Regions from separate parts of the Salegentibacter sp. Hel_I_6 genome, predicted to be linked through region 2. Evidence: riboswitches for the same ligand, from Rfam matches in the RefSeq annotation. Region 2 holds a riboswitch; each other region holds the start of a gene.
The links. A riboswitch is a leader RNA that binds a small molecule or an ion and turns the genes downstream of it on or off. The one in region 2 is predicted to bind thiamine pyrophosphate.
Positions count from the first base shown of each region.

Region 1: it holds a riboswitch for thiamine pyrophosphate, as region 2 does, so the genes downstream of both, FG27_RS07560 (TonB-dependent receptor domain-containing protein) here and FG27_RS03915 (class I SAM-dependent methyltransferase) in region 2, are expected to answer to the same signal.
Region 3: it holds a riboswitch for thiamine pyrophosphate, as region 2 does, so the genes downstream of both, pnuC (nicotinamide riboside transporter PnuC) here and FG27_RS03915 (class I SAM-dependent methyltransferase) in region 2, are expected to answer to the same signal.

Region 1 is NZ_JQNQ01000001.1:1,715,590-1,725,872, forward strand. It holds gene FG27_RS07535 (HAMP domain-containing sensor histidine kinase) at 1-568, shown strand, start outside; gene FG27_RS07540 (thioesterase family protein) at 565-975, opposite strand; gene FG27_RS07545 (HIT family protein) at 975-1,364, opposite strand; gene greA (transcription elongation factor GreA) at 1,467-1,943, opposite strand; gene FG27_RS07555 (hypothetical protein) at 2,063-2,494, shown strand; gene FG27_RS07560 (TonB-dependent receptor domain-containing protein) at 2,542-4,923, opposite strand; TPP riboswitch at 5,037-5,131, opposite strand; gene FG27_RS07565 (ATP-binding protein) at 5,216-7,633, shown strand; gene FG27_RS07570 (sigma-54 dependent transcriptional regulator) at 7,623-8,975, opposite strand; gene FG27_RS07575 (hypothetical protein) at 9,399-9,737, opposite strand; gene arfB (alternative ribosome rescue aminoacyl-tRNA hydrolase ArfB) at 10,177-10,283, opposite strand, start outside.
Region 2 is NZ_JQNQ01000001.1:850,543-860,825, forward strand. It holds gene rho (transcription termination factor Rho) at 1-1,200, shown strand, start outside; gene FG27_RS03900 (Trm112 family protein) at 1,268-1,564, opposite strand; gene FG27_RS03905 (thiamine phosphate synthase) at 1,542-2,201, opposite strand; gene FG27_RS03910 (AIR synthase family protein) at 2,201-3,256, opposite strand; gene FG27_RS03915 (class I SAM-dependent methyltransferase) at 3,256-3,981, opposite strand; TPP riboswitch at 4,050-4,138, opposite strand; tRNA gene FG27_RS03920 (tRNA-Gly) at 4,703-4,775, opposite strand; gene FG27_RS03925 (ClpP family protease) at 4,982-5,533, shown strand; gene FG27_RS03930 (GNAT family N-acetyltransferase) at 5,537-5,815, shown strand; gene FG27_RS03935 (murein L,D-transpeptidase) at 5,856-7,499, shown strand; gene FG27_RS03940 (murein L,D-transpeptidase catalytic domain family protein) at 7,496-8,239, opposite strand; gene gpmI (2,3-bisphosphoglycerate-independent phosphoglycerate mutase) at 8,618-10,135, shown strand; gene FG27_RS03950 (thioredoxin family protein) at 10,141-10,283, shown strand, end outside.
Region 3 is NZ_JQNQ01000001.1:1,955,960-1,966,242, reverse strand. It holds gene FG27_RS08615 (cysteine desulfurase-like protein) at 1-1,071, opposite strand, end outside; gene FG27_RS08610 (prolyl oligopeptidase family serine peptidase) at 1,071-3,464, opposite strand; gene FG27_RS08605 (M20/M25/M40 family metallo-hydrolase) at 3,653-5,203, shown strand; gene FG27_RS08600 (hypothetical protein) at 5,378-5,752, opposite strand; gene FG27_RS08595 (DUF1028 domain-containing protein) at 5,796-6,785, opposite strand; gene FG27_RS08590 (DUF2490 domain-containing protein) at 6,837-7,532, opposite strand; gene FG27_RS08585 (hypothetical protein) at 7,673-7,972, opposite strand; tRNA gene FG27_RS08580 (tRNA-Arg) at 8,097-8,168, shown strand; TPP riboswitch at 8,222-8,331, shown strand; gene pnuC (nicotinamide riboside transporter PnuC) at 8,387-8,992, shown strand; gene FG27_RS08570 (acyl-CoA dehydrogenase) at 8,961-9,974, shown strand; gene FG27_RS08565 (hypothetical protein) at 10,126-10,283, shown strand, end outside.

The DNA.
Region 1 (10,283 bases), 870 kb from region 2:
TGGCTGGACTGAAATATTAAAACAGGAAAATGTAAACGAGTCTTATATAAAGGAAATGGAAAAAGATATAGATCGTTTGGAAACCATTACCGAGCGTTTTTCAAAAATAGGTTCCTCCCCCATCCTGGAAAAGACTAATATCCTTGAAGCCACCCGGGAAACTTTTGATTATTTAAAATCAAGAAGCTCCCGACTTATAGATTTTTCCATCAATGCGCCAGATGGCTATATTCCAGTAATGTTAAACCAGCAACTTTATAGCTGGACTATAGAAAATTTGGTGAAAAATGCAATAGATGCAATGCGAGGAAAAGGAAAGCTAAATCTTAGTATTGAGGAAGATCAAAAATGGGCTCATATTCTTATTAAAGACACTGGGAAAGGACTGGATAAGAATAAATTTAAACTGATTTTTGAACCTGGACATACCACCAAAAAAAGAGGCTGGGGTCTTGGATTATCTCTCGCAAAACGTATTGTTGAAGGCTATCACCACGGAAAGATTAAAGTAGCCGAAAGTGAAATTAATAAAGGCACTACTTTTAAAATATCTCTTAGAAAGGTTTAAAATTGAGAGAGCTTTGTTCTTAGATCTTCAGGTATTTTAAAAGTTTCATCTTTTTCAAAATCATAACAAACCACTATATCTTTTCCTTCAGCACAAATTTCCAGGGCTTCATTCAAAATAAGGTGCTTTAAGCCGAAACTGGAATTTTTTATAAAATCCAGTTTGGTTTTTACTATAGTTTTTCCAGGATAATATAGCGACTTTTTAAAATCGCAGTGCGTAGAAACCAACATTGTGCCCATATTGCTGTCTTCATACATTTCGTAAATTCCTGAAGCTTCCCAAAAATTCACTCGGCCAGATTGCATATAACGCATAAAGGAGATATTGTTTACGTGCTTATACATATCCAGATCACTCCAGTCTATTCTAAGATCCAGCTTTAACTTATAACTTTCGGTTTCCATCAAAGATTAACGTGAATTGATTCTGCGAGTTTTTTGAATTCCTCTTCCTCCATTTTCACGCTTTTTGAAAAATCCATATCGCTCATAGAATTCAAGGGAATAAGATGAACGTGAACGTGTGGCACCTCGAGACCTACTACAGCCATACCAACTCTTTTACATTCAACTGTTTTTTCTAAAGCAATAGCTACTTTTCTAGAAAAACGCATGAGTTCCTGGTACATTTCTTCTTCCAGATCAAAGATCTTATTGACTTCCTTTTTGGGAATGCAAAGCGTGTGTCCCTTAGCATTTGGATTAACATCTAAAAAAGCTAAAAACTGACTGTCTTCAGCAATTTTGTATGCAGGCACTTCTCCTCTTACGATTTTAGTGAATAAACTGGCCATAATATTTTTGAATTGGTTAGTATAATAAAAGTAAAATCCTTTTACCAGAACCTTAGTTAAAAGAATGGGAAAAGGATTTTGCAAACTGTTAAAACCGGAAACTTACTCTCTCCAGATCTCTAATATTTCAAATTTCATCTTACCACTGGGAACATCAATTTCTGCTGTATCTCCAACTTTTTTACCAAGTAAACCCTTGCCAATAGGAGAATCTACCGAGATCTTTCCTGTTTTTAGATCGGCTTCACTTTGGGCTACCAATTTATATTTTACCTCAACCCCATTGGTTTGGTTTTTTATTCTCACGTGAGAATGTACTAGAACCTTGTCTGTATCTAATTGAGATTCGTCTATTACTCTTGCATTTGCAACCACTTCTTCTAATTTCGAAATTTTCATTTCTAAAAGCCCCTGTGCTTCTTTAGCAGCATCATACTCGGCATTCTCACTTAAATCTCCTTTATCCCGGGCTTCGGCAATAGCTTCAGAAGCTCTTGGTCGTTCTACGTCACGTAGCTGATTTAGTTCATTCTTCAACTTTTTTAGCCCCTCTTCAGTATAATAAGATACTTTGCTCATAACTTCATCGTTTATATAAATAGAAAAAATCCCATAGCACGACGGGATTTGTTTAACAAATATAATAAATTTACATCTTGAAAACAATAATATTATTTAGCGAAAAAATTGCTAATCTTATGAAAAAAATGCTCTTTTTGCTTCTATTTGCTACATTTTTTAGTGCTTGCTCCGGTAATGATGACAACCTTCTTAACAATCCTAATCTTATTAATTTGAATTTCAGGGTACAACTAAATTTAGATTTCCCTGAATATAATGATCTACAATTTCCAGGAAACAGTTTTGTAACTTATAGAGAGGGAATAAGAGGTGTTGTTGTGTATAACATAAACAATTCGCAATACACCGCTTTTGAACTTAGCGATCCTAATCACCCACCAAACAATTGTTCAGCCATGACGGTTGAAGGTGTAGTTGCTACTTGTAATTGTGAAGATGGGAACTCTTATAATATTATTACCGGGGAATTACTGCAAGGCGAAGGCCAGTACGCAATGAGACCTTACCGAATTGAACGCCGCGGAAATATAATTGAAGTTTATAATTAAAAACCTTCCCCCTCTTAAAAATCAAGAGGAGAAAGGTGACAAACAAATTAAAATTTTAAAGTAATTCCGGCTAAAAAGTTTGTGGTAGCCTGCGGATAATAACCCGCACCATCTAATGTTTGTAAACCTGTTGAAGTATCAGGATTTTCTACATTAAAAGTGTAGTAATAACCATTAGAAACATATTCTTCACCAAAAATGTTATTCACCAAACCGGTAAATACGACTTCTTTAAATAAAGGTGCATTTCTCCAGGTATATTGAATATTAAAATCGTTTACAAAATAAGCATCAAGCTTAGAGGTTTCAGCTTCAATATTACTCATATACTGTTCGCCCACATATTTTGAAAGTATGCTTAATTCCAATCCGTTTACCGGTAGATAGGTAATACTGTTCGCTCCTACTATAGATGGAGAAAATGAAATTTCGGTATTACCAAAATCAACCAGCTCACCATTCCAGGTAGAGATGAAATCTACATTCCTGTTTCTGCTTAAAGCAAGATTTGGCCTCACAAATAATTTTTCTGAAAGTCTTATAACCGCATCTATTTCCAAACCTAAACGATAACTATTCCCGCTGTTTTCACGAATAAAAGCACCAACATCGTCTATCCCTCCTGTTAACACCAATTGGTTTTGATAATCCATAAAGTATAGGTTGGTATTTAATTGAACTGAGGGTGTATTATGTCTCCAGCCTAATTCAAAATCGTTTAATTCTTCGTGCTCTGGCTCTCCATTTTCATAATCACTACGTCTTGGCTCCCTATTGGCGCGCGCATAAGAAAAATAGAATTGGTTTTCATTATTTAGCGCATAGGTTAATCCCGCTTTGGGATTAAAAAAAGTAAAATGATCATCTACCAGAAATTCATTTCCTTCTGATAAAATTCCTTCAGTCTCATAATCTATTGTTCTAACTTGCAAATCTAAATACCCGGCCAGTTTATCTGAAATTGCATAGGTGGCTTTTCCGTAAAGATTGAAATCGGTTTTGATTCCTACATTTTCATAATAAGGTTCATAGGGATCGTTATTTCTGGCGAATCGTGTATAAATCACCTCTCCAAAGTGATCGCCGATATAACGGTTCCAGCCTCCACCAAATATAACATCCCAGTTTTCATCTTGGTAATTCAGGTTAAAAACACTTCCATAGAAATGGTTATCCAACCATTTGGTACCAACCAGGTCTGAGGTGGTAATTTCTTCTCCTTCTGCCTGAAAATTATCAAGCCCGAATTCATTTAAAGTTGCATCTTCCTCATATTCCTCATAATATCCGCGACCATAAGTATAATGAAAGGCAATGTTAGAAGACCAGTTCTTATTATACTCTTCGTTCCATAATAATTGATAATGGTCCTGCTTATAATTATCGGTTTGATTTTCATAAAATTTAGTATTTCCTTCTTCATCGGTATAAACTCCGGCAGGATTATATCTTCTGTCATTTTCCAGAGTTTCCGCATCAATTCCGTACCAGGCCTGGTAGGTTCTCTCGCTCCCGCCAAAAGTAATAGCTTTAATTAGTGTATTATCATCTACATAAGTTCCCTGTAGAAAGTAAGACTTAAGATCACTACTGGCCCTATCTATATAGCCATCACTTTTAATTTGCGAAGCACGTCCGGCAAATTCCCAATGATCGTCTACAAGACCTGTACTAAATTTAACCGTATGCTTATGGGTATTAAAAGAACCATAACTATTGGCTACCTCGGCATTTGCTTCTTCGCTGTAACCATCGGTTAGAATGTTTAAACTGGCGCCAAAGGCTCCTCCCCCATTTGTAGAAGTTCCCACACCACGTTGCAATTGCAGGTTTTCTACCGAAGAAGCAAAATCACCAAGATTTACCCAAAAAGTTCCAAGGCTTTCTGCATCATTATAAGGAATTCCGTTTATGGTAACATTTGTACTGGTGGGGCCGCTCCCTCTAACCCTAATCCCGGTATAACCAACGCCGGCGCCCGCATCACTAGTAGTAACCACGTTTGGCATATAATTCATAAGCACTGGGATATCCTGGCCCAGATTACGGTTTTCAATTTCCTCATTCGTAAGATTGCTGTAAGTTATTGGCGATTTTGCGTTTACCCTTACCGAGGAAAGAAAAACCTCATCAAGCACCTCCTGGGCATCAGTAAGGTCTACATTTAAGGTTTTATCCTGATCAAGATTTAAGCTAAGACTTTTTTGATTTCCGTAGGAGAAAACAAGATTATACTCTCCCTCTTCCAGCTGAAGGCTATACATTCCATTCTCGTCGGTTGCAGTGCCTTCTCCAGATTCTACAGCATAAACGGCCACTCCTTCAACGGGCGTTTGACCACGGGTTACTTTACCCTTTAAAACATGCGTTTGAGCTACGGCTTGCAAAGAAATTAGGCAGAGGCCGGTAAAAAATAATAAAGATTTCATTCGTAAGAAATTATTTACGAATAAAAGGGGCTATTATTCTTTGGTTAAAAATTAGATAAAAAAATTCCTGAAATTGCCCACCGGTGTTTTGGCATTTTCAGGAGTACATACGTTTGCGCTTTTGGCGCGTGTCCCTTGGCAGCATTACCTGCCCAGGTTCTTTGGGTATGATCTCAGCCACACTTAAGCGGCACCCCTTTGAGATTTGCTGCAAATGTATAAAACTTTTATGGAAATTCCATAATTTTATTTCAAATCATTTAAATGGTGTAATTTTGGTATTTATAAACCTATGCGAAATACAAAACGCTCTATAACTTATAAAGTAATAGGCGGATATCTTTTGATAGCCGCCCTGGCTGCTATTGCTGTTTGGTTTGTATGGAAACAGGTAGTTGCTTTTAGCCAGGTTTCAGAAAATAATAACAATAATAACGAACAGCTTTTTATGCTGAGCGATATTACTACCAGCCTTTATGAAACTGAAAATTTAAGCAGGCAGCTTATTCAAACGGGAAATGAAGCCGATCTTGAGAAATATCAAAACCAGATAGACAGCATTCAGCTTGATATACAAAGTTTAAAAACAGGCTATTCAGATAGTTCCATTAAGGAAGAACTGGATAGTATTAGCGAATTACTTTCAGATAAAACTACCAATTTACAGGAACTCTATGAACTCCGGGAGCAGCAACGCAACCAAAATTATTATTCCCAGGTTTTAAATGAACTAAAAAAAATAGATCCTTCTTTTGATGATTATAACTACAACCGGCGTTTCGCAAATCTTGAACCCCACCAACGTAGGCTCCTAATTAGATGGCTGGAATATTCGCGGGAAGACAATGCCGAAAAGTTAACTAACCGTACTGCAGATTCTATAATTGGTTCGGTTAGAAATGTTTTAAGCGAACTGGAAGTTGCTAACCGGAGATTTCAAGATACCGTAGACAAAAAGGAAAAGGAATTTCTGGAAAACGATAAGATTATTAACCAGCAACTAAGAGGTTTGCTGGGAAAAATTGAACTGGAAGAACGAGAAGCTTCTGTACAGCGAGCAAAAGTTTCGCAAACTATGGTAGAAGAAAGCTCTCAAATATTCTTGGTTGCTGGAATTGTTAGCTTCATTATTATATTATTGTCTCTTGTTTTTATAATTAAAGACATCGCAAAAAGCCAGAAATACCGAATGCAGTTAGAAGACGCCAAGGATTTCGCTGAAAGTTTACTAATTAAGCGAGAGAAATTTATGGCAGCTATAACCCATGATTTGCGATCACCGTTAAACACGCTTATTGGTTATACAGATCTCATTGAAAAATCTTCTTTAAACAATAAGCAAATTCACTATTTAGACCAGGTAAAAAAGTCGTCTAATTTTATCCTGCATTTAGTAAATGACTTACTAGATCTTTCTAAACTTGAAGCAGGAAAAATGACCGTTGAAAAATTACCTTTTAATCCTGCAAAACTTATAAAAGATACAGTTTATAATGCTTTACCCGCAACAAAAAACGAAAATGTTGAGGTGATTTTTGAAGCTTCAGAAGAAACCGACACCCGTGTACTTAGCGACCCCTTTAGAATAAAACAAATTATCACGAACCTTATTACTAACGCCAGTAAATTTACCAAAGAGGGAGAAATTAAGGTCAATATTCATTTAAAGAAAGAAATTGAAGATAGCTACTGTTTAATTATTTCTGTAAAAGATACCGGGATTGGAATTTCCGAAGAGAAACAAGAGGAGATCTTTGAAGAATTTTCACAGGAAAATACTAGCATTGAAAAAGTTTACGGCGGTACAGGATTGGGACTTGCTATTACTAAAAGCCTTACTGAATTACTAAAAGGCGATTTAAAACTGAAAAGCAAACAAGGAGAAGGGAGTGAATTTACCGTCTTTATACCGGTCAGAAAACTACCCGTGGAAACCATAAAAACTTCAGACAAACCTGCAACTCCAGAATTACCTGATCTCACCGGGAAAACCGCACTTATTGTTGACGATGAACCATCACAGCTTTCCCTTACGCGAGAACTTCTAAAATCTATGGGAATGCAATGTGACACAGCTTTGAATGGCCGTGATGCCCTTAAAAAGTTGGAAACCGAAAAATACTCACTGGTACTTACAGATATACAAATGCCGGAAATGGATGGTTTTGACCTCATTAAAAATATAAGGAAAAGCCACAAAATTGAGGATCTACCGGTTATCGCGTTATCTGGGCGTACCAATATTGATGCTGAAACATACCAGCTTGCAGGTTTCAACAACAGCCTATTAAAACCTTATAAACCAGCACGGCTTCAAAAAAGTATTGCTGAAATTTTTAAACTCGATCTCAAGGAAAAGCTGAATAATAACCTACAGCATTCCAAAAACAATAACTACGACCTCCAGGATATCTATGATTTTTCAGCCGGAGATCAGAAAGCCGTGCAAACTATTCTAGAAGCTTTTATAGAAAGCACAAGGTCGCAAATAGAATTGATAGCAATTGCGCGGAATAAAAATGACCAAAAAGAAGTAGCTCGGCTTGCTCATAAAATGGTGCCTATGTTAAAGCAAATAAATGCTACAAACCAGGCCAAACAATTAGAAAGGCTTGAGCAGCACGAAGTTTTTTCCGAAATTGAATTTCAGGATCTTAAGAGTGATATTCTAAACTTAATGGAAGAGCTGGAACAGGAAATTAAAGTTTAATATCATACTGTTTAAGCTTGTTGTAAAGTGTTTTACGATCTATAGAAAGTAACCTTGCCGCTTTACTTTTATTACCACCGGCTTTCTCCAACGCGTCTAAAATAAGCTGTTCTTCATTCTTATTTTTAAACAAACCGTATTCGGTCTCAGTATTAGTTTGGGTTGCAGTGGCTATTTCATGAGGCAGCACTTTCAGAGGAATCAAGTCATCCTGAGTTAAAAGTACGGCTCGTTTAACCATATTTTTTAATTCCCTCAAATTACCAGGCCAATTATATCTTTTAAAAGCATTTAAAGCTTCTTCAGTAAAACCAATTACATTCTTTTCTAATTCGGCATTAGCTTCTTCTAAAAAATATTCAGCAAAAAGCATTAAGTCTTCTTTTCTATCTTTAAGCGCTGGCACCTTTATAGAAAATTCATTTAATCTATGATATAAATCTTCTCTAAACTCCCCATCCTTTACCGCCTGGGCAAGATCCTCGTTGGTGGCAGTTATTACGCGAATATCTACCTGGATCTCGTTATTACTGCCTACCGGTTTTATTTTTCTTTCCTGAAGCGCCCTTAAAAGTTGCACCTGAAGCTCATAACTTAAGTTTCCAATCTCGTCTAAGAAGAGTGTCCCGCCATTGGCCGCTTCAAAATGTCCTGTTTTATCATTTATTGCACCGGTAAAAGACCCCTTCAAATGACCAAAAAATTCACTGGAAGCTAATTCCCTTGGGATTGCACCACAATCTACAGCGATAAAAGGAGCACCGGCTCGTTTACTTTGTTCGTGAATACTTTTTGCCACCTGCTCTTTACCAGTTCCACTTTCACCCATAATTAAAACTGACATATTTGTAGGTGCAACAAGTTCTATATAATCGCTTAACTTAATTGCAGCTTCACTTACGCCTTTTACAAAACTGGTATCTTGCGATTGGTTGGATCTTTGCTGTTTTTCTGGTTTCGTTGGTGCAGCGGTTTGTACCTGGGTGTGTGTTAAAGCATTTTCTATAGTTTGTAATATAGATTCTGGTCTAAAAGGTTTGGAAACATAATCAAAAGCTCCATTTTTCATGGCTTCAACTGCCATGCTAATTTCCGCATAGCCGGTCATGATAATAACCCGTGTTTCAGAATTTTCTGCTTTAACCTGTTTTAAAATATCAAGACCACTGGTGTCTGGTAATCTCACATCTGAAAGAATAAGATGAAAGATGTCTTCTTTAAGTTTCTTAAAAGCCTCTACTCCAGAAAAAACCAATTCAACCTCATAGTCGCGTTTGATTAAAAATGTTTTAAGCATAGTTCCAAAAGGAACATCATCTTCAACTATAAGAATTTTCGTCATTGATATTTAATTTAAACCGTCTTGCAAATTTAACAATCTAAAATTCATTGGGTTTAAAAATAAGTATAAAAAAAGAGACCTCGTAAAAGGTCTCTCTTCAATGACAATCTAAATTATTTATTAATCTGTCATTGGGTGGTATCCATTTTCCAGTACTTATAAAATAAAATCATCTAAATCCCTCAATTTGCTTATTCGATAGTTAGTGTTAGTTAATAGACCAAAAGGTCTGCTCTCCGATTAAGCATTTCATCTTTCGATAAATATACAGAATTCTACGCTACTTTACACATTTATTAACTGGTGCCGAAGGAGTTGGTTTCTCTTAAATTCCGGCTGTTTATTTTAAAAATTTCCGTTGAAGGTTTTGGTAGGGCAAAAAGCAATCAACGGAAATTTATTTGTTGGTTAGATTTTTAAAAACTATTTATCTTTTTCGATCCAGTTTCCTTCTTTATCGATATAAGCCTTAGTTTTTTCACCTTCAGTATTAAGCGATAATTTATAAACTGTCTTACCGTCTTTTTCTTTCACCCAGGCTTCTTCAGCCACAGCTCCGTTTAAGTCGGTCATTATCGCGTCTTTCACAGATTGTGGAAGCGCTACAACATCTATTTGTTTGTAATCATCTTTCTTTTCCTGAGCTTCTTCCATAGCTTCAGTTTGTTCCATTTCTTCTGGTTCTTCTCCCTGTGCTTGCGCATTTTGAGTAAACAAGAACATTCCGGCCGCAGCCATTAAGGTTAATCCTAACTTTTTCATAGTAATAAGGTTTTAAATTATGTGGTTTAAATATGGTAAGCTATATGGAAGAATTATACCAAATCGGAATTATAATCTTATAATACTGATTATTAAGTAATTATATTTTTGCTTAAAAATATTTGGGAATTTGTTATGTAGAAAATATGCCTTTTTAAGAAAAAATTATGTAGAAATGCAGTTTTCTACTAACACACAACAAAAAAAGAGACCCTAAGGCCTCTTTTTCTCCGAAAATCTAAATTATATAACAGTATCTTAAGCTGCTATATTTAATATTAATTTAGCAATAAGAGTATATTAAAAATTATACCAGTTAAAACCCTTATTTTTAACCATCTGAAAATAAATAATTTAAAAATATCTGAAGTACAGATTAAGAAAAATAGGTGTTTAACGTAGGTGAATTATTCTACACAACTGTAGAGAAATGCCTCAATTATTTTAAAGGATTGTTCCTTCTCTCCTTCTTCTCGGCATTTATCTTTTTAGCTTTTAAGCGTTTTAACTTTGCTGCTTTACTGGGTTTGGTTTTTTTTCGAGGTT
Region 2 (10,283 bases):
AAGGATACTCGCAATAAAAACAACGGAAGTCGGGATGCCGGCAACCGCGATGGGCGAAATCGCTACCGCGAACCAGATTATGAATTTGACGCGATCATAGAAAGTGAAGGTGTACTGGATATTATGCAGGATAACTACGGTTTTCTAAGATCTTCAGATTATAATTACCTTACTTCTCCAGATGATATTTATGTATCTCAATCTCAAATTCGTTTGTTTGGATTGAAAACAGGGGATACTGTTTTAGGACAAATTCGTCCGCCGAAAGAAGGTGAGAAATATTTCCCTTTAATCAAGATCAATAAAATTAACGGACTAGATCCTCAGGTAGTGAGAGACCGTGTTTCTTTTGAACACTTAACTCCGCTTTTCCCTAAGGAAAAATTCAACATTGCTGATAAGCAAAGTAGTATGTCTACCCGTATTATGGACCTCTTTTCCCCAATTGGAAAAGGCCAGCGTGGTATGATTGTTTCCCAGCCTAAAACTGGTAAAACAATGTTGCTTAAGGATATTGCCAATGCAATAGCGGCCAACCACCCTGAAGTTTATCAAATAGTTTTGCTAATTGATGAACGTCCTGAAGAGGTTACCGATATGCAACGTAATGTACGTGGGGAAGTGGTAGCTTCAACTTTTGATAAGGAAGCACACGAACATGTTAGAGTTGCCAATATCGTATTGGAAAAAGCGAAACGTTTGGTAGAATGTGGTCACGATGTAGTGATCCTTTTGGATTCTATTACACGTTTGGCCCGTGCATACAACACCGTACAACCTGCCAGTGGTAAGGTATTAAGTGGTGGTGTAGACGCCAACGCATTACACAAACCAAAAAGATTCTTTGGTGCTGCCCGTAATATTGAAAACGGAGGTTCCCTTTCAATTATCGCTACCGCCCTTACCGATACCGGTTCTAAAATGGACGAAGTTATCTTTGAAGAATTTAAAGGAACTGGAAATATGGAACTGCAATTAGATAGAAAAATTGCCAACCGTAGAATTTTCCCTGCAATAGATCTTACTTCTTCAAGTACGCGTCGCGACGACCTTTTATTGGACGAAGCTAGCCTACAAAGAATGTGGGTACTACGTAAATATCTTGCCGATATGAATCCTATTGAAGCGATGGAGTTTATTAACGACAGGATTAAGCAAACTAAAAACAACGAAGAGTTTTTGATCTCTATGAACGGATAAAATCTTCTTAGTTATAAATTTAAAAATCCGGAAGCTTTTAGTTTCCGGATTTTTTTATGCTGAAATATTATTCTTTTAAACTATCCACATCTGTATCCTTAGCTACCAATCTAAAATTTTCAATTTTCTTAGCTTTTAAATGCTTGTTCCATTTTTCCATAAGTGGAGCTTCCAGTTTAAATTCCCGGTATTCATCGGGGTTCATAATTGGAATCCCTTTTATAATAGGGTAAATACGTTTACATTTCTTGCAACTTAAAAAACCCTCTATAATCTTCCCCTCCAAATCTTTTGAAATTGTTGTGAGTTCCAGGTCCTCTTTATCATAAGGACAGCATAATTTATTTATTGTTGAAGTTCTCATTTTTTATATTTTTTAATTCTGAATTATAATTTTCTGCCGAAATCGAAGAATTTTCGGCACTCATTATTCCTGAAATCACCGCGACGCCCTCAAAATCCAACTCTTTAAGCAAATGCATATTTGCAGGCTTAATTCCCCCAGCCAGGAATATTGGCATTTGTGTAAGTTTCCTGGACTCCTTAATAATCTCAAAATCTACTAAATCGCAACTATTCGCTGTTGAGGAAGGAAAAATTGAACAAAAAGAAATATAATCCAGGTTATTAGTCTCAGCCCACTCTACAGTTTTCAGGTTGTTATTACAGGTTAACCCAAGTAATACATCAGACGAAATGTTTTTTTTAATCTCCTGGAAATTCTTAGGGATTTCATCAAAATGCACTCCATTGGCAGCCGTTTGTTTTAAAAGTTTCCAGTTGTTGTTTAGTATAACAGGGGTATCTGTTGCCTGACAAAGTTTACAAATGCTATTAATAAGTGAAGATTGGTTATCTATACTTTTAAAATTATCCCATAGTTGAACCGCAGCGATTTCACTTTTCTCCAAAATTTCCTGTAGCTTATTTAATAAAATAACCTCTCCCATCTGTGGGTCTATCACCAGATAAATTCCTCCTTTTATTCCTTTACTTTCCATTATTTCCAACTAGATTTAATCGCCGTAAAGAAAGCTTTCCAATAAGGGTCTTCGGTTTTATAGGCCAGGTCTTTCAACTCTTCTCCCTTTTTAATTTTAACACCCTTTTCTTCCCCCTTAATTTCACCAACTGCTGAGCAGTCAATATTCTCAGCTTTTAAACGCGATATTACTTGTTGTTCTTTTCCTTTTTCACAGGATATAATCATTGAACCTGCCCCTATAATTTCCCTGTAATCCAGGTTAAAAAGTTCGCAAACTTCTTTTTGCCATGAATATACTGGCAAAGCATCATTATTAATAAAAGCTCCTTTCCCAGAAGCTTTAACCATTTCATATATTGCTCCCAGCACGCCGCCTTCAGTTACATCGTGCATAGCGTGAATTTCGGGAAATTTACTTCCTGTTCCTGCTGCTGTAAGCCCGTCTTTTAAAGACGAGGTTTGCCCAAACATTTCACAGCCTGCCTCATAGGTTTGTTTTCCTAATTTATTCTTTATAGTTTGAGGAAAACTCATGGTTAATAAGGCAGATGATGATAAGGCACAGGTTTTAGTCACCAGGATTACATCACCAACCTCTGCACGGTTGGATAAAATAATTTCTTTTTTGGGAGCTACACTAAAAAAAGTACCTCCTCCTGAAATTGTTGAATTTTGGCCTTCTACAAATCCGGTATGCCCGCCGGTTATAGACACCCCAATTTCTTTGCAAAATTGATGGATATAATTCCAGTATGTTTTAAAATCCTCCCTGCTAAGTGATGCGGGAAGGTTTAGTACCATCTGGGCATATTGTGGAGTAAACCCTGTAGTTGCCATGTCGTTAGCCATAAGATGCACAGAAAGCCAGGCCGATTCTTCCAATCCAAGCGAAGGAATAAGTGAAAGCGGATCGCTAGTAGATATCAACGCCAGCTTATTGGGTAAATCTACTAATGACACGTCTACCCCAAACCCGGGTTTTACACTAACTTCCTTGCGAGTATGCCCGCAATTTTCAAGGATAAATCCCTCTAGTTCTACTTCTGCAATTTTTCCTAATTTCTCACTCATTATTTTACGTCTTTAAATTTTACGTACAAACCGAAAAAATCACCGTATGGCAAACCCCATTGTTGAACCGGGAACCATTTTGGTAAACCTGTACATGACCATTCTATACTATACTCCCTGCCCTGGAGAGCCTCCTCTATTATTTTGGCTAGTTTCTTAGGGGTGTAAAAAGTTGCGGTAAGATAAAATGGGTTTGCCCCAAAAATTTCCTGAACACGACGACGGACTACTTTGGTAGAATTTCTGTTCATCATTCCCAGGGCTATTCCATATTGTGCAACTCTCGCAGCTTCCCGAATAACTTTTACGGGATCTTTATAATATTCAAAAGTGGTTATAAATGCGAGAGAATCAAAAGTATGATCTTTAAAAGGCATATGGTGAGAATCTGCCATTACAAGATCTCCCTCAAACAAATGTACGGCTTGTGAGAGCATAAGAGGGGAGATATCGCCGCCGGTAGCCTCAATTCCTATTTCTTTCCACCATCTTGTAAAGCGTGTAGTACCACAACCAAACTCCAGTAGGGTTTTTACTCGTTTATCTTTAGAGACAAGCTGCTCCATCACTTTTTTCTGCCATACCTCGGCACGCTTGTACCGCCCTTCGTACCATTGCTCGTACGTATCGGTATGTTTACGGTTAAAAAACCATTCTTCCCGGTTTTGCCAATTTTGATGATTTTCGGGAAGTAATTCAAATCGGCTGCTTTTTTCAATTTCCATCTTTACTTTTTAAAAAAGAAAAACTCCACGCTACCGGAAAATGCCAGAAAACATGGAGTCTTAAAATGGAAGTTTTAATACTGCATCCCTACGTTGGCATTATCCAAATCAGGTTTTCGGGTGTTATCTCAGCCTTGCGGCACCCCGTGCGTGAATTTATCTATTTATTAAATCTCTATTAATTAATTTTATCAGTTAATCGGGAGAAAAATACAAAATAAAGAAGGAAGTGGAAAGTTATTTCTCAGTTTTACAAAATAGAACAGGCTATGGTTTTACGTTCTTATTATAACGCTGCCCCCTTTTTTTCAGCAAAAAAATAAATTCATTGCGATTGTATGAAAAGATTTTAAAATCGTTATCCCGATCTTGTTTCTGAGACTGCTCAAAAATTTATTCGGAGGTATAACATGTTAGATTCTGAAATAAATTCAGAATGACGATTAAAAAACATTATCAAAAGCGGGAAACCGGGTTTCCCGATATTACGCCCTATCGGGCTTCAATCGGGACAGGCTTCTCACCCGGTGGTTTCTCTTCCAAATTTTTCAACACAAAAAAACCTCAACTTTTTTGTTGAGTTTTTCTTAGAGCGGGAGACCGGGTTTCCCGATATTGCGCCCTATCGGGCTTCAATCGGGACAGGCTTCCCACCCGGTGGTTTCTCTTCCAAATTTTTCAACACAAAAAAACCCCAACATTTCTGTTGAGGTTTTCTTAGAGCGGGAGACCGGGTTCGAACCGGCGACATTCAGCTTGGAAGGCTGACGCTCTACCAACTGAGCTACTCCCGCCTGTCCTGCAAATATAAAGTTTATAGCCTTCAAAATCCAAAGGAAAAATGAACTTTTTATAAGGTATTCTTCTATTTCCCTTATCTTCAGCTATAAACCCGGAAAAAGCGATAAAATCTTGTTAAATGGGTAATTAAAAAACAAGTGTTCCGACAAATAAATCTTATTTTTAATCTCTAATACAATTCATTTTAAATCATTTTTTTATGAGCAATAAACCCGGTAAAACCCAGGACCTAATAGACGCAAAATTCCTTGAAGAACGCAAAATTTTCCTTTGGGGAGAAGTGAACGACGAATCAGCGAAACACGTAATAGATCGACTTTTATACCTTGATATGGAAGGCGACGACGAAATTCAATTTTTTATTAATAGTCCGGGTGGTTATGTGACTGACGGTTTTGCAATTTACGATACGATGCAGAGCCTAAAAAGTCCGGTTTCTACAATCTGCAGTGGCTTAGCGGCATCTATGGGTTCAATCCTACTTTCAGGAGGAACTAAAGGTAGAAGATTCATTCAAACACATGGGAAGGTAATGATCCATCAACCTATGGGAGGAGCACGCGGACAGGCTTCAAACATTGAAATTCAGGCTAACGAGATTCTAAAAACCAGAGAATTAAGCGCTAAAATTCTTGCTGACAATTGTGGACAAGAAATAGAAAAAGTACTTAAAGATTTTAACCGCGATTACTGGATGGATGCGCAGGAATCTTTAGACTACGGAATTGTTGACGGTATTTTTAAGAAATAATTTATGGATATTAAACATCGCGAAAACGATAGCCGTGGAATGTTTTTCGTGGAAGACGAAAAAGGCATTTACGCAGAATTAACCTACACTAAAAAACAAGATGTTCTTACAATAGATCATACCGAGGTAAGACCTGAACTGGAAGGAAAAGGAATTGCCACAAAATTGCTTTCGCATAGCGTTGACTTTGCTCGGGAGAACAATTATAAAATTGAGCCGCTTTGTCCTTTTGCTGAAGTTCAATTTGACCGGAATGAATCTTTTAAAGATGTAAGAGCTTAACCCTCTCTGCCTACATAGATCAATCAACCTGCTTTTTCCTATGAAATTTTTTAGAATCCTAATGCTCTCATTTTTCCTGTCTTTTATTTCCTGTGGAGATGATAACAGAGAGCCAGGAATTGAAACTATAAAAGAGGAAGAAGCAGAAGTGGTTGAAGCACTGGCATCAGCCGATTTGATTTCGACGAAATTTCCCGAAATCTCTAATTCTGTTGAAAATATTAGTATTAAACATAAAAATTTACTCGATTCCACTTATGCCGGGAGGGATTATAAACCAATTTGGACGAATCGTAATTTACGGGAAGACCTATACCGAAGCATAGAAAGAGCAAGTGAAGATGGACTTACCCCAGAAGATTATCATTTAGAATTTTTAGAAAATTCCCTTTCTAACTTATCGAACTTAAATGATGAAGAACTTATTTCTACTGAAATTATTCTCACCGATGCCTTCTTCGCCTTAGCTTCAGATTATAATTCAGGGAAATTAAACCCTAAAGAAATTTATAGCATCTGGGGAGTTGAAAGTAATAAAATTGATCTACCCGGGCTTTTAGAGTATGGAGTTAAGCAAAATGATATCATTGCCGCTATAGATTCAGTAGTTCCGAAGCATGAAGTTTACCGGGGTCTAAAACGAAGCTTAAAAAAGTATCGAGAACTAGCAAAGAACGAAAGCGAACCCACTTACATTTCTGAAGAAGGAAAAGGTATTGCTGCTGATGAAAAAGACGTTAGAATTTCTAATATTAAAAAACGTCTAAAAGAGTTAGGTTATTGGGATGAAGAAGTTGTGGATAGTAATGATACTTTTGATCAAGCCTTACAAGAAGTTATAAAAGAATTTCAGAAAAAAAATGGGATTGAAACAGATGGTGTTATTGGAAGTGGAACAATAAAAACTTTAAACAAAACTTATCTGGACAGGGTTGAACAAATTCTGGTGAACCTAGAGCGTTGGCGGTGGTATCCTAAAGATTTAGGACAACAATATATCATTGTAAATATTGCGAATTTCCGGCTGCACCTGGTAAAGGATGGGGATACAGTAGCTACGCATCGCACTATGGTGGGTACCGAAGCCAGAAAAACACCAATATTTTCTGATGAAGTTGAACATATCGTTTATAATCCTACCTGGACTATCCCTCCTACTATTAAAAACAAAGATGTAATTCCTTCAGCATCAAAAAATCCTGATTACATTTCAAAGAAAAATTACAGCATTTTTGATAATACAGGTAAAAGACTAAACGCAAGTGAGATAGATTGGTCTTCATCTAAAGTTAAGGCTTACACCTTTAGACAGGAGGCTGGGCCCTCAAATCCGTTAGGTTTGGTGAAGATTATTTATCCTAATGAGCATTTAATTTATTTACACGATACACCGTCCAAGAATCTTTTCAGCAAAAATTTAAGAGCTCAAAGCTCGGGATGCGTAAGAGTACAGGATGTTTTGGATTTGGCAAAAATGCTATTAAGCGATCAACCTAAATACGACGACGAAAAAATTGAAGAAATCCTTGATTCAGGAAAAACTACAACGATTAAAATAACCCAAAAAGTGAAAGTGCACCATCTTTACTGGACGGCCTGGAACGAAAAAGGCAACACCCGTTTTGCAGAAGATATCTACAAAAGAGATGCTGCCATCTATAAATTACTCACTGATAATAATTAATTAAGCAGTGGAGAATTATTTAAATAATCTTTATTGTTTTTGTGAATATATACTACAGATTCTTCTTTAATAGTGTCTATCACGTCTTTGGCAATTGTATTTGGGACTGCTGGACAACCGTAGCTTCTTCCTAAACGACCAATTCTATTTATAAAATTAGGTTCAGCATAATCGGCACCGTGAATTACAACATAACGCTTACGAGCATTACTGTTGAAGCCTTTTTCCATACCATCTATAAAAAGCGATAATCCATTTTTTCCATAATAGGTTTCAGCAGTTACATAGAAACCAAGGGAGCTTTGCAAGGAATTCACAGTATTAGAAAATTTAGTAGCGAATTCACCACCGGTATTTTTTCCGTGAGAAACATAAGTATGAAACAAAACTTCTTTAGTATCCATATTCATAATCCACATACGCTTTTTGGTAGAGGAAAGTCCGAAATCTACTACAGTAAGAATTTTCTTTCCTACTTTACCCTTTTCTTCCAATTGCTCATATCCTTTCATAGCCTTTTCAAAAACTGGCATTGCCGGGATACTGGCATTATTCGTAGAAAATTCGCTATATAAAGTAGCGACTTTTGTTTTAAAACTGGTGTTGGTATTTTCTTTGGAAATTGTAGAAGCGATTGCTTCTAATTCTGAATTATCAATTCTGGAATCTAAATTATCTGTCGTTGTAAATGCAAAAGAGAAGGTTAATACGGCAAATACAGTCAGAAGTCTATAAATCATACACGTTGTTTTAAATTAATGTTCTCTTAAATTATTCCAAATGTGATGCCAACATACAAAATTTTATGTTCAATCAAATTTTTAAGCCTTTAGAATCCAAATTTTAACATTTTTAAGCCTATAAATCTAAATTTCAACATATTAAGCAGGAATATAGATATTTTATAGAAACGCATCTTAGACTAAAAAAGTATTCCAAAGTATATTGATAATTGTTAAAATTTTAAATTTTATGGTTAAGCACCATCTAAAGCTTTTAAAAAGCCTGGATTGAATAAAAATAAAGCCGATACAACCATATTTAATAAAACATTAGCGGGTGTGCATTTAGCATACCGGCAATTTGTTTTTATCTTTACCCCCAAACCAATTAATATTATGAATAAGAAAGTTCTACTAATGATTTTAGATGGTTGGGGAATCACTCAAAACCCCGACGTTTCAGCTATTTCCAAAGCAAAAACTCCTTTCATGGATAGCATATTGGAGAAATATCCTCACGCCGAATTGCGCACCGATGGCATGCAAGTTGGGCTTCCAGAAGGACAAATGGGAAATAGTGAAGTAGGACATATGAATTTAGGCGCCGGCCGTATTGTTTACCAGGATTTAGTGAAAATAAACATGGCGGTTGAAAAAAATACGCTAAAAGATGAACCAGTGCTGGAAGAGGCATTTAATTATGCGATAAAAAATAACAAACCCATACATTTCATGGGACTTTTGAGTGATGGTGGAGTTCATTCTCATATTAATCATTTAAAAGGTTTACTTTCTGCAGCTGAAGAATTTGGTGTAAAAGAAAAATACGTACATGCTTTCACCGATGGTCGTGATGTAGATCCCCACTCAGGAAAAGCTTTTATTAAAGAAATTGAAGAACATTTAAAGAAAACCAACGGAAAGCTTGCTTCAGTGATAGGCCGTTATTTCGCGATGGACCGTGATAAACGTTGGGAAAGAGTGAAAAAAGCCTATGACCTTATCGTTAAAGGGGAAGGTACCAAAAGCACCAATGCTTCTGAAACTATCGCCAAAAGTTATCATAATGAAGTTAGCGACGAGTTTATAGAACCTATTGTGATGACTAACGAAGCTGGAGAACCGGTTGCCACACTAAAAGAAAAGGAAGTAGTTATTTTCTTCAATTTTAGAACGGATCGCGGAAGACAACTTACCCAGGCACTTACCCAGGATGATTTTCCGGAATATAATATGAAGAAATTACCGTTATATTATGTTACAGTAACAAAATATGACGACAGTTTTGAAGGAATAAATGTGGTTTTCAAGAAAGATAATATTAAGTCAACCTTAGGCGAAGTATTAGAATATATGGGGAAAAAGCAAATAAGAATTGCTGAAACCGAAAAGTATCCTCATGTAACTTTCTTCTTTAGCGGCGGCCGGGAAAAACCATTTAAAGGCGAAAAGCGTTTAATGTGCAGTTCGCCAAAGGTAGCCACCTACGATCTTCAGCCAGAAATGAGCGCCTTTGAGATTAGGGATAAGATTATTCCAGAACTTAAAAACGAATCAGCTGATTTTATTTGCCTGAATTTCGCAAATCCTGATATGGTGGGCCATACAGGAATTTTTGATGCAGCTGTAAAAGCTGTTGAAACCGTAGATTCTTGCGCAAAAGATGTGGCAGAAACTGCCCTGGAAAATGATTATTCCGTCATAATAATCGCCGATCATGGGAATAGTGAAATTATGATCAACGAAGACGGAAGCCCAAACACCGCACATACCACGAGTCCGGTTCCATTAATCTTATTGGATAAAGACATAAAATCAATTAAAAGCGGTAAGCTAGGGAACATTGCTCCGACTATCCTAAAGTTAATGGGCATAGATCAGCCGGAAGTAATGACTGAAGATCCCCTAATTTAATTTAAATGATAAATAAAATTGCATTAATATTCTTGAGTGTTTTCTTAATCTCGGGAGAAGTAGTTGAAGAAAAAGAAAGTTTAAACCGTAGTAATTCAGTAGAAATTCTTTTAGGAGAATTTAAACAGGCCGACCTGGAGAAACCACC
Region 3 (10,283 bases), 1.1 Mb from region 2:
GTAATCATCAACCTTTTCGACTATTTCATCACTTTTCAATTTATTATGAATAAAGGAAATCGTGGGAACTCTTTTCTCTCTGTTAGCCGTATCCTGGCCAATTATTCTAATATCGGGATGTTCCGATAGAAAATTAATTAAAGGTTTGCTTATGCGTTCTTCATGTCTGCCAATCAAGTCAAAGATTTTATCCATTTTTTCCTGAAAATCGGCTTTTTTCTCCCGGGGAAATTCGTGTTTGAATAATTGTTCAAAATATTCGGTAATTCCCAATAAACTATAGGTTAGTTCAAAGTTGAAATTTCCCGGTTGAAATTTATAAGGCACATCCTTTTTGGTAAAAAAGTAGTGGTTAATGCCATCCATTTTATGCAACTGATTGTATTTACCATACATCACCGCCAAATGTGGGCCATAGGTTTTATACCAGCTAAACACATAAAAATCTACATCTAATTGTCTAACATCTACCCGGCGATGAGGAGCATAAGCCACCCCATCTACACAAATAAGGGCTCCCGCTTTATGAACCGTTTTTGCAATTTCTTTAATAGGATTTATACTTCCTAAAATATTTGAAGCGTGTGTTACCGCAACCAATTTTGTGCGATTACTTAATAATTTATTGAGATCGCTTATTTCAAGTTCTAGACTTTCAGGATTGGCTTTCCAGGTCTTAACATTAATGCCTTTTTCTTTTAAATCTGTCCAGGGGGAAACATTGGCTTCATGATCTGTATTGGTGACAATTACCTCGTCACCTTCCTGCCATTGCTTGCTAATACAAATACTTAAAATTCGTAAAAGCATAGAAGAAGAAGGACCTATAACCACTTCTTCTGGTTTGCCAGCATTTATAAATCTGCTTACTTGCTTGGTAGCGTAAGTGAGTTTTTCTCCGGCTTCCCGGGAAACTTTATACGAAGCCCCAAGTTGCACATTATGATGTAATAGATACCCGCTGATGCGTTCTGCCACTTTCTTTAAAGTTTGTGAACCACCGGCATTATCCATAAATGTAAACTCTCTTTGGAGCGCTGGAAACTGACTTCTTACAAATTCAATATCCATTAGTCTAAAAGGCTTTCGTTGAACAACTTCAGGATTCTGCGATATTCATCGGTCCAGCTGCTGGGTTCTACAAAACCGTGGTCTTCTACAGGATAAACTGCCATTTCCCAGTCTTCTTTGCCTAATTCAATTAAACGTTGCGAAAGTCTTACTACATCCTGAAAATGAACATTTACATCTACCATGCCGTGTGCGATCAATAAATCGCCTTCCAGACCTTCAGCAAAATAAATGGGAGAAGATCTTCGGTAAGCAATAGGATCTGCCGCAGGTTCATTCAAAATATTAGAAGTGTATCCGTGGTTATAATGCGCCCAATCGGTAACCGATCTTAATGCTGCACCGGCTTTAAAGGTTTCAGGTTCATTAAACATTCCCATAAGGGTAATAAAACCACCATAACTGCCACCGTAGATCCCTACTTTTTCAGGGTTTATACCGTGATTTTCTATTAAATATTCCACACCATCAACCTGGTCAGAAAGGTCTTTTCCACCCATATGGCGATAAATTCCTGTTCGCCAGTCACGACCATACCCCGCACTGCCGCGGTAATCGATATCGATCACGGTGTAGCCAAGATCTGTTAATAGGTTATGAAACATATATTCTCTAAAATAGCTGCTCCACCATTTGTGAGCGTTTTGCAGGTAACCCGCACCGTGCACAAAAACTACTGCTGCATCATTTTTTACATCGGCTTCTGGCTTGTATAATCTGGCGGGAACCATAGCACCATCTTCGGCTTCAAATTCTATTAATTCGGGTTCTCTCCATTCATAGCTGCTAAATGCTTCAGATTGTCCTTCGGTTAGTTGTTTGGCTTCAGCATTTGCCTTGGTTTTCTTTAAATATAATTCCCAGGGCTTGTTACTGTAAGAATGTAAAATGGCCATGTTTTTTTCATCGGGAGAAAGGAAGACGTTATTGTGACCATGCATTTGGGTAAGTTTTTCCATTTTGCCACCCATAACCGGCATTTTATAGAAGTGACGTTCGCCCGGTCCAACTTCAGAAGTTGTTAAAAACCAATGCTTTTTATTATTTGAAAGTTCGGGATCAAAAACTTCAAAATCGCCTTCAGTAAGTGCTTTTTTATTTCCGCTGGTAACATCTAATAAGTACAAATGCGAATATCCGGTTTCTTCACTCTGAAAATAAATATGTTTATTATCAGCCAACCAGCCCATTTCTTCACCACCATAATATGCATAACCAATCCCTGGTCCTGCAATCCAGGCTTCATCTCTTTGACGATCTAAAGTGCTTAACTCACCGGTTTCTAAATCAATTTTAGCAATCCATCGGTCTTTATTGTCTTTAGATCGAATATTTACCACGGCATGTTCGCCATTCCCTGAAAAATAAACGGTAGTAGGGGCAACTTCTCTTTGAGTTTCCTCCCATTCTTTATCAGGATAATCTTTTACATAGTCTGGTAAATCAGTAATACCAGGCAAATTATCTGTTTTTAGAGTATAAACTGTATCCTTTTCAAAATTGTAGATAGCCATTTCAATACTGGTTTTGTCTTCGCCAACTTTGCTTCTGGCAGGAAGGTTAGCAGTATAACCAGATTCATCTACATAATTAGGGACGTCGGTACTACCATTTCGCTCTCGAGTAATAAGCTTGAATGTTGCGAATTTACCATTGGGAGAAACCTGTAAATTGCTAAGATCTTTATCGTTAAGGTAAAAAGTATAAGCTTCTACCTCTGCAGTAGCTTCTTTGTAAGCATCCCTGCTTTCTTTATCTGTTTTTCTTTTGTTTACCACTTCCAGAAGTTCCAGATTTTCATCTCTTACCCAGGCATCTTTTTCTGAAGTTTTATCTTCTTTATCTTCTTCAGCCTTGCCTTTAGATATATTGGTAAGTTGCTTAATGCTTCCCGCTTTCCTGTCGTAGATAAACGCATTTTCACCCGAGATAAAACTTATTTTGTTTTCATCTTCCATAAATTCGGCATTCGAAATACTTTCTGAGAGATCTAATAACTGGGTTGTTTCACCAGACTTTTGATCATATATTACCAGATTTCCTTTTTTGCTGAAGATTTTTTTGCTTCTGTCCTTATTAAAATCGCCGTATCCGGGAATTATTTTTCGTTCTTCCTCCAGGCTAACTTTACTGATCTCTGAAGTATTTTTTAGATCAATTTTATAAAGGGAATCCTGTGCATTTTTTTCAGGATTATAATCAAAATATAGGGTTTCACTATCGGCACTCCATTTTATATTAGAGGGGAAAGTACCCATCCAATTAGGATCCTGCATAATCTTTTCTAATGAAAGTTCACTAGTTTGCGAAATTGCACTATAGCTAAAGCTTAATAATGTTAAGAAAAGAAGGTGAAATTTAATTTTAGATGAATAAGGTAGAAGTTTTTTCATGGAATTAAGGGATTGTGGGTTTGATTTTTTTAAGCTCTGCCAATATAGTTAAAATGCTAAAAAGAGTAAAGCCCAGGTGAGAACCTAATTAACATTCTTCTTCTTTATGCTTTAATTACTGAAGACTTGCCGCGAGGTTCCTGATGTCTTATCTTTAGCCTTAAATATTAAAAATTAATTAAAACAGAATGAAGAAAAACTTACGAAACCTTTTTAGTTTATTCCTTATAGCAGGTGCATTGCAGGTACAGGCACAGGAAGAAATGGTCGATAAAATTGTTAATGAGGCCAATGATAATTCGAAATTAGAAGAACTTGCTCACGAACTTGTAGATGTAGTGGGACCTAGATTAGTAGGAACTCCGCAAATGAAAAATGCTCATGATTGGGCGGTAAAAAAATATGATAGCTGGGGAATTTCGGCTGAAAATGAAGAATATGGCACCTGGCGTGGCTGGGAGCGTGGGATCACTCATATTGACCTTGTAGAACCAAGATTGAGAACGTTACAGGGGCGTCAATTGGCCTGGAGTCCTTCAACCGGAAAAAAAGGAGTGACCGCTGAGGTGGTTATTTTACCTGAAGCTACAGATTCTACGGCATTCGCCGAAATGCTTTCTTCCGTAAAAGGAAAATTTGTAATGATCTCTGTAAACGAACCTACCGGAAGACCTCCATATAACTGGGAAGAATGGGCGACCGAAAAGTCCTGGGAAAATATGCAGAAAAGTATAAAAGAAGCTGATTCTCTTTGGAGAAACCGAATTGAAAAAACCGGTTATGGCTACCGCGAATTGCCAAAAGCACTTGAAGAAGCAGGCGCTGCGGGAATTGTAACTTCTAACTGGTCTCATGGGTTTGGTGCTAATAAAGTTTTTGGTGGGTATACCAGTAAAATTCCTACAATAGATATTAATTTGGAAGATTACGGATTGCTTTACCGTTTAGCGGAAAATGATAATGCCCCAGAAATTAAGGTGGTAGCAGAATCTAAAGATCTTGGAGAAGTGCCAACTTTTAATACTATTGCAAAAATTGAAGGTAGCGAGAAACCTGAAGAATATATTATTCTTTCAGCGCATTTTGATTCCTGGGATGGTGGAACCGGCGCAACCGATAATGCTACCGGAACTATGGTGATGATGGAAACGATGCGAATCCTTAAAAAACTATATCCAAACCCGAAGCGTACAATTATCGCCGGGCATTGGGGAAGCGAAGAGCAGGGACTTAATGGTTCTCGCGCTTTTGTAAAAGATAATCCTGAAATTGTAGCCAATGTTCAGGCGTTATTCAACCAGGATAATGGAACAGGAAGAGTAAAAAATATTAGCGGACAGGGATTTCTTCATGCATACGATTATATAGGAAGATGGCTGGAGCCGGTTCCGCAGGAGATAAAAGGAGAAATTGAAACTTCTTTCCCAGGAACTCCCTCTGGTGGAGGCTCTGACCATGCTTCTTTTGTAGCTGCCGGTGCGCCTGCATTTATGCTGAGTTCTTTAAGCTGGTCTTATTGGAATTATACCTGGCATACCAATTTAGATACTTACGATAAAATTGTTTTTGACGATGTTCGAAGCAACGTGATCTTAACCGCAATTATGACCTATATGGCTAGCGAAGATCCTGAAACTTCATCAAGGGAAAAAGCCGTGTTGCCAATTAGCAGAAGATCTGGCGAGCAAATGACCTGGCCAGAGCCAAGAGATGCCGAGAGAAAAGGTGGGTTAGATTAGGTTCTAATTACTTTAAGTAAAGCTGTCTGGAAAGTTATTTTTCTCGTCAAGCTGAATTTATTTCAGCTTCTAATATGTCTTGATAAGCACATCAACAACTTAGATACTGAAACAAGTTCAGGATGACTATTATGAAACTTTCCAGGCAGCTTTTTTATTTTTTGGAATCAAAACTTATCCTTTCAAATCACCTCCAACAGGAATAGAGCAGTCGTGGTAAGGCTCACCGTGAGGAGGGTTTTTAGAGGGTTTTGATTCTTTCATTCTAATAGGGGAAGTAGTCATCTCTGAAGAAGAACCAGCATCAGTATTTGTATTGGTGCTGCCAGATAAAGAAGCCCCAACCGGCATATCGCAACGGTGACCGGGTTGGCCGTGCGGTGGATTTACATCTGGAGTTTCCGCATTTCCGGAGCTATTACCACTCATTTCTGTATTGGGTCTATTCTCTTCAGTTTCCGGTGTTTTTTCTTCGTCTTTGCAGGAAGTAAAAGCAGTAATCCCTACTACTGAAAGTCCAAGAAAAATTTTATTAAAGGTAATTTTCATAACAGTATTATTTTAAGTTTTAAAGATACTAAATCTATGAGAGTTACTCAGTAAGCATCTTCAATTCCTCTTCTGTAACATCTATAAGTCCGGCTTTTGGTAAGCGCTTTAGCATTATGCGCCAGTTTTCATCTTCATCAAAAATTCGATTAAAGATTTGCTTTGCTTCTTCCAGCCGGTCACTATTGGCGAGGGCTACCGCTTTCCAAAATCTCATTTCCAGGTTGTTTGGGAACATGCTTTCTGCAGTGCCATATTCTTCGAGGGCTTTTTCTACATTTCCTTCTTCCATAGCCAGATCGCCACGGTTCATGAATTCATAAGCTCTTGCAGTTTTTAACAAACGATCTAATTCTTTTATGGGATTTTCGTGATCATCTACCCTAAGGTCTATTTTTTTATCTTTCCAGATTTCTTCAACTTTCTCAGGGCCTACTACAATTAATGCTGCCGATTGCTTTCCACGGATATCACCACCGGCATCCTGTGCAGCTTTTAAAACAGCCACAACTCTTTCGGCTAGAGGTAAGTTTACATTTTCAGTGAATGCCCTGGCCATCGCCGGCACAACATCATCATTCAACATCATATTCGCCTGAACAGAAAAATTATCTCCGTTAACATGCTCGGCTTCTGCTACACATTTTTCACCCGTATAAGCTGAATTTTCTCCCGATTTTCCCAATATGGCAAGTTGTCTAAAATCACGACCATCATCATTATTGATAAGGGTTTCTATAGCTTCTTCAGGAGTGAAGCCATTATCTAAAAGCTTTAAGCCTTCTGGCCCGAAAGCGGGGTTTACAAAGGATTGTGTGGCGACTACACCAACCCCCGATTTTCCCCAGGCTACTAGTGGTCCAACTGAAAACCAATGACTTTGAACTCCAACAGCCATTTCACCGGTTTTTGCATCTCGTGCAACAATGGAATAAGTATGCGCAAAAGCGTCTCCGCTAATTTTAGAATTTTGGGCTTCAGTATTTAAACTTGAGGTAAATACCAAAGCGGTGAAGAGTAAAAATTGCTTCATAAGGCAGGTTTCTGATTAAAAGCTAAAGATAGCGAAACTCTGCTGAATTATTTAAAAAGTATGGTGCAGGCTAAGTTGAATCTGGCCTTTACTAACATTATCTGTAGTTTGGGTCATATACCCGGCCTGCAATTTTAAATTGTCTTTTAAGGCATATCCCAGCGCAGAGTAAAATCGGTTTCGATCAAATAACTCAACACTTCTGCCATCGCCAATTTTCCGTTCGCCGTTAATAAATAATTCGTTATATAGGGCAAGGTAAATAGCGTCTTTATTCAGGTTTGGCTGATTTAGTGGAATATTTAAAAACAGGTTGTAACGGTATCTGGTTCTAAAGTCCTGGTTTTCTACCCAACGTTGCTCATATCTAAAACGGTGAGTGAGATAAAACCTGCTACTTAATTTATGCGGAAGTAAAGCTTCCTGATAAATCCTGCTTTCACCTGAAGTTTCATCGCTTTCGCCAAAAGTTCCTGTGGTGATATTTCCATATCCCAGCGTGAATTTTACAGCGGCATTTTTGGGAGAATAGGTAAGTCCGCCGCGAATAAGCAATTGTTCCAAATCTCCACCTAAATCCCAGTTTCTATATTGAATATCTCCCTGAAGTCCCCATTGGCTCTCCCCGAATTCTGTATTCCAGAAATACATATACCAGGCGCCGGTTTGATCTTCATCAATTTGGGCATTGGCAGAAAATAATATAAAAAGGCTAAATAAAACTGCGGAAAGGAGTGATTTTTTCATTTATACTTTTTCCGCAAATATAGCATTACATAATAAAAAATAAGAATTTAGGCTATGATCGAGAACAAAATGCTCATCAATTTGGCTTGAATTAAAATGTTTTGCTTCAAAACTTATTGGGATTACCCTGCGGTACTTTACTAATCGCTAACTTCTGTAACTAGAATATAATCTGGACCTCCATCTACAGGGTAACCCTCTATTTTTGAACCGGAAACATTAACTTGTTTTCCAACGAATTCATCAAGGTTTAAATTATCACTTTTTAGAGCATAAAATTCCTCTTCTGAATTTAAAATGTGGGTGCCATATTGATAAGAGGTCATTCCCTGGCTTTCTATAGTTCCGGTAAGTTGCATTTGTCCTTCTGTATTTTCACGATCACAAGTTGAGCTTAATAAAATAAAAATTGTAACCAGGCTTAGAAAAATAGCTTTCATATTATAAATATAAGTTTAAAACATACTTAAAATAAAGTTAGTAAAAGCAATGCAATTGCCTGAAGTTTTAGGTTTATAATATGATGAATTTCTGAAAACATTATTATTTTTGTACCGCTTAAAAGGCCTCGTAGTTCAACGGATAGAATAGAAGTTTCCTAAACTTTAGATCCAAGTTCGATTCTTGGCGAGGTCACTTTTTAGATATTGATCATTTAACGGAAATTCTCCTAATATTATTATAGCTTTGCACTGGAAATGGGGTGCTTGCCATAAGGCAGGCTGAGATGATACCCGGGAGTTTTTACTCTGAACCTGATCTGGATAATGCCGGCGTAGGGATTTTTAAAACTAAAGTTGCATCCCTGTAATTTTTAGCTACTTCATCACCTCATTTCATTGAACAATACAACAATGATAGAGGATTTTTTTACACAACTTACCTGGTTACAAGCTATCGGAACTATTTTTGGCGTGGTTCAGGTTTTATTGGCGCGAAAAAACAATATCCATAATTATTTATTCGGAATTGTTTCCATTCTTATAAGCCTTTTTGTAATGTACCGCTCAAAACTTTATGCCGATATTATCCTTAATCTGTATTACCTGGTGATGAGCATTTATGGCTGGTTTTATTGGAAATTCGGGAGAAAAGCTAAAGAAACCCCAATTTCCTATTCAGATAAAAAAGATCTCCTTAAAGCTTTTGGAATTGTTCTGGCTTGTTTTACGCTAATGACTTACTGGCTTCGATTTCATACCGATTCTGATGTTCCGTTTTGGGATGCCACGGTAAGCGGATTCGCCTGGGCGGGAATGTGGCTTATGGCCAAAAGAAAAATGGAGAACTGGATTTTTCTGAATATTAGCAATAGCATCGCCATTCCTTTACTTATTTATAAAGAGCTATACATTTATGCCGGCTTAACGGTTTTCCTTTTTATTGTAGGTACTTCCGGCTATTTTAAATGGCGTAAAATAATTAATAATGAAAAACGAGAATCAATTGCAAGCGCTTAAGAAACTATGCTTTGACGCAAAAATTTTTCCTGAAGAAGTTTTAAACTGGATTAGAAAGGAAAACCTCTGGAATATTTGGGTGCCTAAAGATTTTGGTGGATTGGAGGTGTCATTTTCTAACGGACTTTCCAAACTTCAGGATTTGGCTAAAATTGATGGCAGCCTGGGTTGGACGGTAACTTTATGTAGCGGCGCCAACTTTTTTATAGGAAACCTGGAACCAAAAACTGCAAAGGAAGTTTTTCAAAAATCAGGAACCACTATTTTAGGCGGAAGTGGTGGCACTTTTGGTAAAGCTGAAAAACTGGGTGATGATTTTAAAATTTCCGGAACCTGGCGTTATGCTACCGGCGCACCTTATTTAACCCATTTTACCTTGAATGCTGAAATTTTTGAAAAAGGCAAGGCTTTGCTTAACGAAGATGGATCCCCGAAAGTAAGATCGTTTGTGGTGCCAAAAGAGAAAGTCAGGGTTATTGAAGATTGGGATACCATGGGTTTAAAAGCTTCGGTTACCCATTCTTTTGAAGTGAAAAGCGCAGTAATTCCAAAACGTTTCAGTTTTGTATATAATGATTTTCACCAGCCACAGGATATTTTTAAAGTACCATTTTCAGTATTTGCAGATCTCACCCTTTGGGTTAATTATGTGGGTATGGCCGAACATTTTCTGGAAGAAGCCAGCGTTATTAAATCTATAGATGCTTTGGAAACCTTTGCAGAAAACCTCGATCTACACAATCAAAAAATAACTCGGTATGCCGAAGATATTGAACTGAAAATTACCAGTCAGAAAACTATTACCGAAGATTTTTTAGAAGAAATTCATACTTCAGCTTCAAATTCTGTAAAAAACATTTCGCAAAATATTATAGAAATTTATCCATATTTAGGCATAAAAGCAAGTCGAAAAAACCATCCTTTAAATCAAATTTTTTGTGATTATTTTACGGCTACACAACATCATATTTTTACGAAATAATACAGGTGTGAATAAAATTTCAGCGATTATTTTTCTTCTCAATTTCGGTTTAATTCGGTTAAGCTAATTCCCCTTTTTTTAGCAGAAATGATAAATCAAAAAAAATAAGTGACCGGAATTTTATCTATTTTTATACCTCCTAAAAATAAATATGAAAAAAAATTTCCTGCAAATTCTTGCCTTAATTTTGCTCTTTGTTTCCTGTTCTACAGAAGATAAACCTGATGAAGTATCGGAAAAACCTGAAGAGCCCGAGGTGGTAATAGAAGATAATTTTAACTACTTAGCTTTACGCGCCGATGGAAATCT